Regions from separate parts of the Nonomuraea helvata genome, predicted to be linked through region 2. Evidence: riboswitches for the same ligand, from Rfam matches in the RefSeq annotation. Region 2 holds a riboswitch; the other holds the start of a gene.
What was found. A riboswitch is a leader RNA that binds a small molecule or an ion and turns the genes downstream of it on or off. The one in region 2 is predicted to bind cyclic di-AMP.

Region 1 (3,702 bases), 820 kb from region 2:
CGCGCTGGTGGTGTCGGAACTGGTGACGAACGCGGTCCGCTACGCGATGTACGCGGCGGGCCGGCGCGAGATCGAGCTCCTGCTGATGCGCGTACAGCCGCACGTGCTGCTGGCCGTGGCAGACCCGAGTGACGAGGTGCCGCGCCCCAAGGAGCCGGACTTCATCTCGGAGAACGGGCGCGGCCTCTACATCGTCGAGACGTACAGCCAGTGCTGGGGCTGGGACCCCCTCGCCCGCGGCGGCAAGGCCGTCTGGGCCCTGTTCCGCACCGAACCCTGATTCAGTTGTCACGGCGGAACCGGGATGGCCCCGCCGTCAGGGCCGTCAGTCTCCGGTCGCCCCGTCAATGAGCTCGCGCAGCAGGTCGGCATGGCCGTTGTGCCTGGCGTACTCCTCGATCACGTGCACGAGGATGTAGCGGTGCGAGCAGTCCCGGCCGTTGCGGTCGGCGACGGCGTCCAGCGGCTTGGCGGCCGAGATGGCGCGGGCGAGCTCGATCTCCTCCTCCCAGGTCGCGAAGGCCTCCTTGACCGAGGCGGTGTCCACGTCGTTGAAGTCGGCGTCGTTGTCGCGGTCCTTGTCCCAGAGCCTGGGGATGTCCTCGCCGTTCAGCACGCGGCGGAACCAGACGCGCTCGACGTGCGCCAGGTGTCTCACCAGCCCGAGCAGGGACAGCGTCGAGGGCGGGGCGGCGCGCACGCGCAGTTGCTCGTCCGACAGACCGGCGCACTTGAAGGCCAGGGTGGCACGGTGCCATTCGAGCCAGTTGTTCAGCACGGTCCGCTCGTCGCCGGTGAGCGGTGGGGGTGTCCGAGGGTCGTTCATGGGGGTTGACCTTATCTGGAGGCGGCCGGACCGCGTTCAGTTCATGGAGATGTGTACGTGGTCGTAGTGGTTCTCGGTGATGCTGCCGCGGTCCGCCATGGCCCGCCAGCCCGAGCCCATGTTGATGCGCTGCTTCCAGATCACGTACTTGACGCCGAGCTTGTCCTTGTTCTCGAGCGCCCACGCCGCGATGCGGTCGCCCAGGGCGTTGTTGGCGGCCGAGGGCGTCGTGCCGCCGGTGCTCATCATGAAGTCGCAGGCCCGTCCCAGCGGGTGCTCGCCGCTTGAGCCCGCGCGGAAGCAGCCCACCTCGAACGGCAGCTTGAAGGCCTTCCCCACCTCCGCCTTCATCAGCCGCGTACGGGCCGTGATGTTGTCCGAGCCCGTGGGCAGCTCCGGCGCCCAGCTGCCGTTCGCGCTGCGGCCCGGACCGAACGGCACCAGGTCCTGGAGCTTCTTCTGGATGTCGTCGATGACGTCCTGGGCCTCCTCGCGCTGCGCGGACACCTGCTTCGCGTCCGCGCTGATCTGGGTGGCGAGCGCGGCGGCCTGGTCTGAGGCGCTCTTCTTGTCGTCGCGGGCCTTGGCCACCCCCTGGACGACGGCCTGCTGCTCGGCTGTGAGCTGCTCCAGCAGGGCCACGCCGCCGCTGTCGGCGGAGAGCAGGACGGCGGGCACCGAGGGATCGTGGCTCTGGTAGCGCATGCTGGCGATGTCGGCGACCCGCTGCTCGGCCGTGGCCAGCGTCTGCTCCGCGACGGCCAGGCGCTCCTTGGCGGCCTTGGCGGCCTGCTGCGCCTTGGCCAGCTCGACGCGCTTGAGGTTGTACGTCTCGATGAGCTTGTCGACCTTGCTGTTGAGCTGCTTGAGCTGGGCGCGGAGCTGGGCCTCCGACGGCTTGGGGGCCGCCGACGCCGCGGTCGCCGGAAGGAAGGCGACAGCGGCGGCGGTGATGAGACCGATGGCAAGAGTCACGGGGGACAGCGGAGACACAGCCGCCACGTGGAATGTTCCTCTCCCTCTGCCGGCCGGGTTAGCTGACGGGTTCGGGCGCGGAGGTGCCCTACCGACACATGGTCGGACTCACCCCAGAACTAGGTGGGTCCCCGGCTCCCGGGCGACACGCCCGGGATTAGGCGTGCAACGGTCGTGACAACCGGTGCAAAAGGGATGTTAGTGGTAGATCACGAGCAATGCGACCCTAACTAGAAATCTAATAGTGATCTACTTGTGATCGAAGCATACGCGCGGCCTCCTCTGGCAGCACGTCGTTCACGAAAGCCCCCATGGCCGACTCCGACCCGGCCAGGAACTTGAGCTTCCCCGGCGCCCGCCTGATGCTGAACAGCTCCAGGTGCAGGTACGCCAGATCGCGGTCCCGCCGTACGGGCGCCTGGTGCCAGGCCGAGATGTACGGCATCACGACGCCGAACAGGCCGTCGAAGGCCCGCAGCACCGAGGTGTAGAGCGGTGCGAACGCCTTGCGCTCCTCCTCCGACAGCGCGGCCAGGTCGGGCACCTGCCGGTGCGGGTAGATGTGCACCTCGTACGGCCAGCGCGCGGCGGCGGGCACGAACGCCGTCCACAGCTCGTTGGCGGCCACCACCCGCGTCCCCTCGGCCCGCTCGGCGGCCAGCACGTCGGCGAACAGGTTGCCCTTCGTGTAGCGCCTGGCGGCGTCGAGCTGGAGCCTGGTCCTGGGCGTGACGTACGGATAGGCGTAGATCTGGCCGTGCGGGTGGGCGAGCGTGATGCCGATCTCCTCGCCCCGGTTCTCGAAGCAGAAGACCTGCTCCACGCCCTCGATCCCGGACAGCTCGGCCGTACGGTCGGCCCATGCCTCCATGACCAGCTCGACCTGGTCGTCGGAGAGCCTGGAGAAGGAGGACGAGTGTTCAGAGGTGAAACAGACCACCTCGCACCTCCCCGCTCCAGGACGAACCTCGCTCAACCCGCCCACATCCTGATAGGTCCCGAAATTTCCGGAGAAGGAGGGGAATCGGTTCTCGAACACCACCACGTCGTAGTCGTACGCCGGGATCTCCGACGACCGCGTGTCCGACGACGGGCAGAGCGGGCACTCGCTCGCCGACCCCGTCGGCTGGAACGTACGCGTCTGACGGTGCCCCGCCATCGCGATCCACTCCTCGGTCAGCGGGTCGTAACGCAGCTCGGAGGCCACCGGCCGGGGGTCGAGCGTCCTCCGGTCGAGCGCGCTCCTGTCGGCGTCGTCACGCCGGTCGAAGTAGATCAGCTCTCGGCCGTCGGCCAGGTGGGTGATGGTGCGTTTCAAGGCGAGCCCTCCGCGATGATCAGTTCTCCGGCCCGTTCGGCCAGCTCCGTGCGTGCGTCCTCGGGCAGCCCCGCGTCGCTGATGACCACGTCGGCCTCGCTCAGCTCCGCGATCGTGCTGATGCCGACCGTGTTCCACTTGGTGTGGTCGGCGGGGACGACCAGCCTGCCGGCGGCCGCGACCAACTCCCTGTCGGTCTCCGACTCCAGCAGGTTCGGGGTGGTGAACCCGGCCCGTGCGCTCATCCCGTGCACGCCGAGGAAGAGCGTGTCCACGTGCAGGCGGCGGATCGCCGCCACGGCCACCGGGCCCACCAGGGCGTCGGACGGCGTCCGCACGCCGCCGGTCAGCACGACCGTACGGTCCGATCGCGGGTTGCGGTGGAAGACCTCGGCGACGGGGATCGAGTTGGTGATCACCGTCAGCTCGGGGACGCCGATCAGGTGGCGGGCCAGCGCCCACGTGGTGGTCCCTGCCGAGAGCGCGACGGCCGTGCCCGGCCGGACGAGGCCGGCCGCGCGCCGCGCGATGGCCTCCTTCTCCTGCTGCTGGCGGGCCGACTTGGCGGTGAAGCCCGGCTCCT
Region 2 (3,702 bases):
CGGGCGGCAGCACGGGAGGCCGAGCTCGACTGGCCGGCCATCGCCTGCGCCGTCGTCGGATCGCCCGGCGTGTACGACCCCGCGCTCGGCCGTCTGGAGTTCGCCCCCAACCTGCCAGGACCCGACCTGGCCGAACGCCTGCGCGCCACGCTCGAGGTGGACCTCGTCATCGAGAACGACATCAACCTGGCCGCCGTCGGCGAGCACGTGCACGGGGAGGGGCGGGGGAAGTCCGACTTCGCGCTCGTGTCCATCGGGACCGGCGTCGGCATGGGCATCGTGATCAACGGCGAGCTGTACGTCGGCGCTCGCGGGGCTGCAGGCGAGGTCTCCTACGTGCCCGCCGCGGAGGAGCCCGCGCTCCCGCCCGACGACGCCCTGGCCCACGGCGCCACTGAGGCGGTGACCGCGGCTCCCGGCGTCGTCCGCGCGGCCCGCGCCGCCGGGCTGACCCTGGACACGGCCAAGGAGGTCTTCGCCGCGGCGGCCTCCGGCGACGCCGTGGCCCGCTCGGTGGTGGAGGCCGAGGGCCGCCGCATCGGGGGATTGCTGGTGGCGGTCGCGGCGGTGCTGGACCCCGAGGTGATCGTGCTCAGCGGCGGCGTGGGCCGCAACCTCGACCTCCTGGGCGCGGCCATCGAGACCCGGATCGCCGAGCTGGGCCCGCTGCGGCCGGCGGTGGTGGCCAGCACGCTGGGCGACAGCGGCGTCCTGCTGGGCGCGGTCGCCCACGCCAGGACCCGCGCCTGGGACCTCATCTTCGACGCCCGCCTTCCCTGAGCACGGCTCGGGGAAGGCGGGCGTGTGCGCTGCCTACAGGGTCGCCTTGAACGTGGCGGGCGCCGGAGCGCTGCGCTGCTCCTTGAGCCTGGCCCAGAGGCGTACGCCCTTGGGGTCGGGGCGGACGGCGCCCACGAAGGACTCCCTGCGCCAGTCGCTCAGGCGCTCTTCCTTGACCACGTCGCCCGTGTGCGGCGAGTGGACCATGTAGCCGGGCCGGGAGATCATCCCGACGTGCCCGAGGCCGTGGAAGAAGACGAGGTCGCCGGGCTTGAGGTCCTTCCAGGCGATCTTCTTGGAGAACGCGCCGTACTGTTCGGCGGCGGTGCGGGGGAGCTCGATCCCCCCGTGCTCGTACGCCCTGAGCATGAGCCCGGAGCAGTCGTACCCGCTCGGGCTGGCGCCGCCCCACACGTACGGTGTGCCGCGTTTGCTCATGGCGAAGTCGACGGCGATCTTCCAGGCGGGTTTCGGCGCCTGCTGTTCCCGGATGCGTTTGATCTCGGCGCCGGTCAGTGTGGTGGGGTCGGTCAGAGTGGTGGGGTCTTCTTTGGGGGAAGCCTGGGCAGGGGTGGCCAGCAGGAGCCCGGCGGCGCCCACCGCCAGGGCAATGGCAATGCGAGACAGGGGTCTGTCCTTCCATGCGGCCGGCCGGGTTAGCTGACGGGCTCGGGCCTGGAAGTAGCCCTACGGCGGTGGGTGCCGATTCGCCCCAGGGGGGAAGTGGGTCCCCGGCTCCACGCAACCGCTGCGTGGATTAGGCCCGATGGACTCTAACGAAACGGTCAAAGAACCGCAATACGCACAAAACGGACGTCCGAGAAATGAGATGGAGTGTTCGTCAGTCGAGACGACGCGGTAAGGTACGGCCCATGGAGTCGCGTAACATCCGTCTGGCAGTCATCCCCGGCGATGGCATCGGCACCGAGGTCGTAGCCGAGGGCCTCAAGGTCCTGGAGGCAGTGGGCACGAAGATCGAGCCCACTCACTACGACCTGGGAGCCGCACGCTACCACCGCACCGGCGAGACCCTGCCCGACGCGGTGCTGGAGGAGCTGCGCGGCTACGACGCGATCCTGCTCGGCGCCGTGGGCGACCCCAGCGTCCCGCCGGGCATCCTCGAGCGCGACCTGCTGCTCAAGCTGCGCTTCGAGTTCGACCACTACGTCAACCTGCGCCCGGTCAAGCTGTTCCCCGGCGTGGATACCCCGCTGGCCGACACGCCCGCCGAGGACATCGACATGATCGTCGTCCGCGAGGGCACCGAGGGCCTCTACGCGGGCACCGGCGGCGCCATGCGGCGCGGCACGCCGTACGAGATCGCCACGCAGGAGTCGCTCAACACCGCCTACGGCGTCGAGCGCGTCGTGCGGTACGCGTTCGAGAAGGCCAGGTCGCGCCCCCGCAAGAAGCTCACGCTCGTCCACAAGACCAACGTGCTCACCTACGCCGGCGATCTGTGGCAGCGCACGGTCAACCGCGTGGCGGAGGAGTTCCCCGAGGTCACGACCGACTACTGCCACATCGACGCGGCCTCGATGTTCTTCGTGAGCCAGCCCGAGCGGTTCGACGTGATCGTCACCGACAACCTGTTCGGTGACATCATCACCGACCTCGGCGCGGCCATCGCCGGCGGCATCGGCCTGGCCGCCAGCGGCAACATCAACCCCGAGCGGACCGCGCCCAGCATGTTCGAGCCGGTGCACGGCAGCGCGCCCGACATCGCCGGTCAAGGCAAGGCTGACCCGACCGCGACCATCCTGTCCGTCGCCATGCTCCTCGACCACCTCGGCCGGCACGCCGAGGCGGCCAAGGTCGAGCAGGCGGTGGCCGAGGACATCGTCGAGCGGCTGGCCGGCTGGGCCGGCCGGACCACGCACGAGATCGGTGACGACATCACCGCGCGAGTATCCGGCTAGGACCGCCTAGCCCCGAGAGCGCCTGGTGGTCCGCGAAGGACCGCCGGGCGCTTTTTCGCGTCCAAACGGCCTAACCACCCCATTGGCCGCTTGCCATCCCATATAGCGAGACAATAAGAAGTACGGGGCTGCCCGCGGGCAGCGCCGACCACCGTCGCCTATCCGCAGATTTCTGTAGGTTTGGGCAGATTTCGCAGAGAGAAGGACCTCCGTCATGACCATCGCTCAGAAGCTCAGCTTCGACGTGCAGCTATCCGACCACGCTCGCACCGCGGCCGAGCGAGAGCAGGTACTGGCGAACCCCGGTTTCGGGCAGATCTTCACCGATCACATGATCTCGATCGACTACACCGAGGGGCAGGGCTGGCACGACGCCAGGCTCATGCCGTACGGCCCGCTCTCGCTCGACCCGGCCACCTCGGTCTTCCACTACGCGCAGGAGCTGTTCGAGGGGCTCAAGGCGTACCGCCAGACCAACGGCTCGATCGTGACGTTCCGCCCGTACGCCAACGCCGCCCGCTTCAACCAGTCGGCCCTCCGGATGGCCATGCCGGAGCTGCCCGAGGAGACGTTCGTCGAGTCGCTCGAGCTCCTCGTCGAGACCGACAAGGAGTGGGTGCCCACGACCGAGGGCCACAGCCTCTACCTGCGCCCCTTCATGATCGCCACCCAGGCGGGGCTGGGCGTCAACTACCCGTCGAAGATGTACAAGTACATGGTGATCGCCTCCCCGGCGGCCTCGTACTTCGCGGGTGGCATCAAGCCCGTCTCGGTGTGGCTGTCCACCGAGTACACGCGCGCCGCCCCCGGCGGCACGGGCTTCGCCAAGTGCGGCGGGAACTACGCGGCGGCCTTCGTGGCGCAGCGTCAGGCGGTGGAGAACGGCTGCGACCAGGTGGTGTGGCTGGACGCCCACGAGCACAAGTACGCCGAGGAGATGGGCGGGATGAACCTGTTCTTCGTCTTCGGCGACAAGCTCGTCACCCCCGCGCTGACCGGCACC

Region 1: linked by a shared signal. The riboswitch ahead of ABD830_RS20760 (coiled-coil domain-containing protein) and the one ahead of ABD830_RS24630 (C40 family peptidase) in region 2 are both predicted to bind cyclic di-AMP.

Annotation. Positions count from the first base shown of each region.
Region 1 is NZ_BAAAXV010000005.1:309,478-313,179, forward strand. It holds gene ABD830_RS20750 (ATP-binding protein) at 1-280, shown strand, start outside; gene ABD830_RS20755 (DinB family protein) at 326-826, opposite strand; gene ABD830_RS20760 (coiled-coil domain-containing protein) at 863-1,801, opposite strand; cyclic di-AMP (ydaO/yuaA leader) riboswitch at 1,835-1,975, opposite strand; gene galT (galactose-1-phosphate uridylyltransferase) at 2,040-3,119, opposite strand; gene ABD830_RS20770 (DeoR/GlpR family DNA-binding transcription regulator) at 3,116-3,702, opposite strand, start outside.
Region 2 is NZ_BAAAXV010000005.1:1,130,824-1,134,525, reverse strand. It holds gene ABD830_RS24635 (ROK family transcriptional regulator) at 1-780, shown strand, start outside; gene ABD830_RS24630 (C40 family peptidase) at 814-1,380, opposite strand; cyclic di-AMP (ydaO/yuaA leader) riboswitch at 1,411-1,554, opposite strand; gene ABD830_RS24625 (3-isopropylmalate dehydrogenase) at 1,653-2,699, shown strand; gene ABD830_RS24620 (branched-chain amino acid aminotransferase) at 2,914-3,702, shown strand, end outside.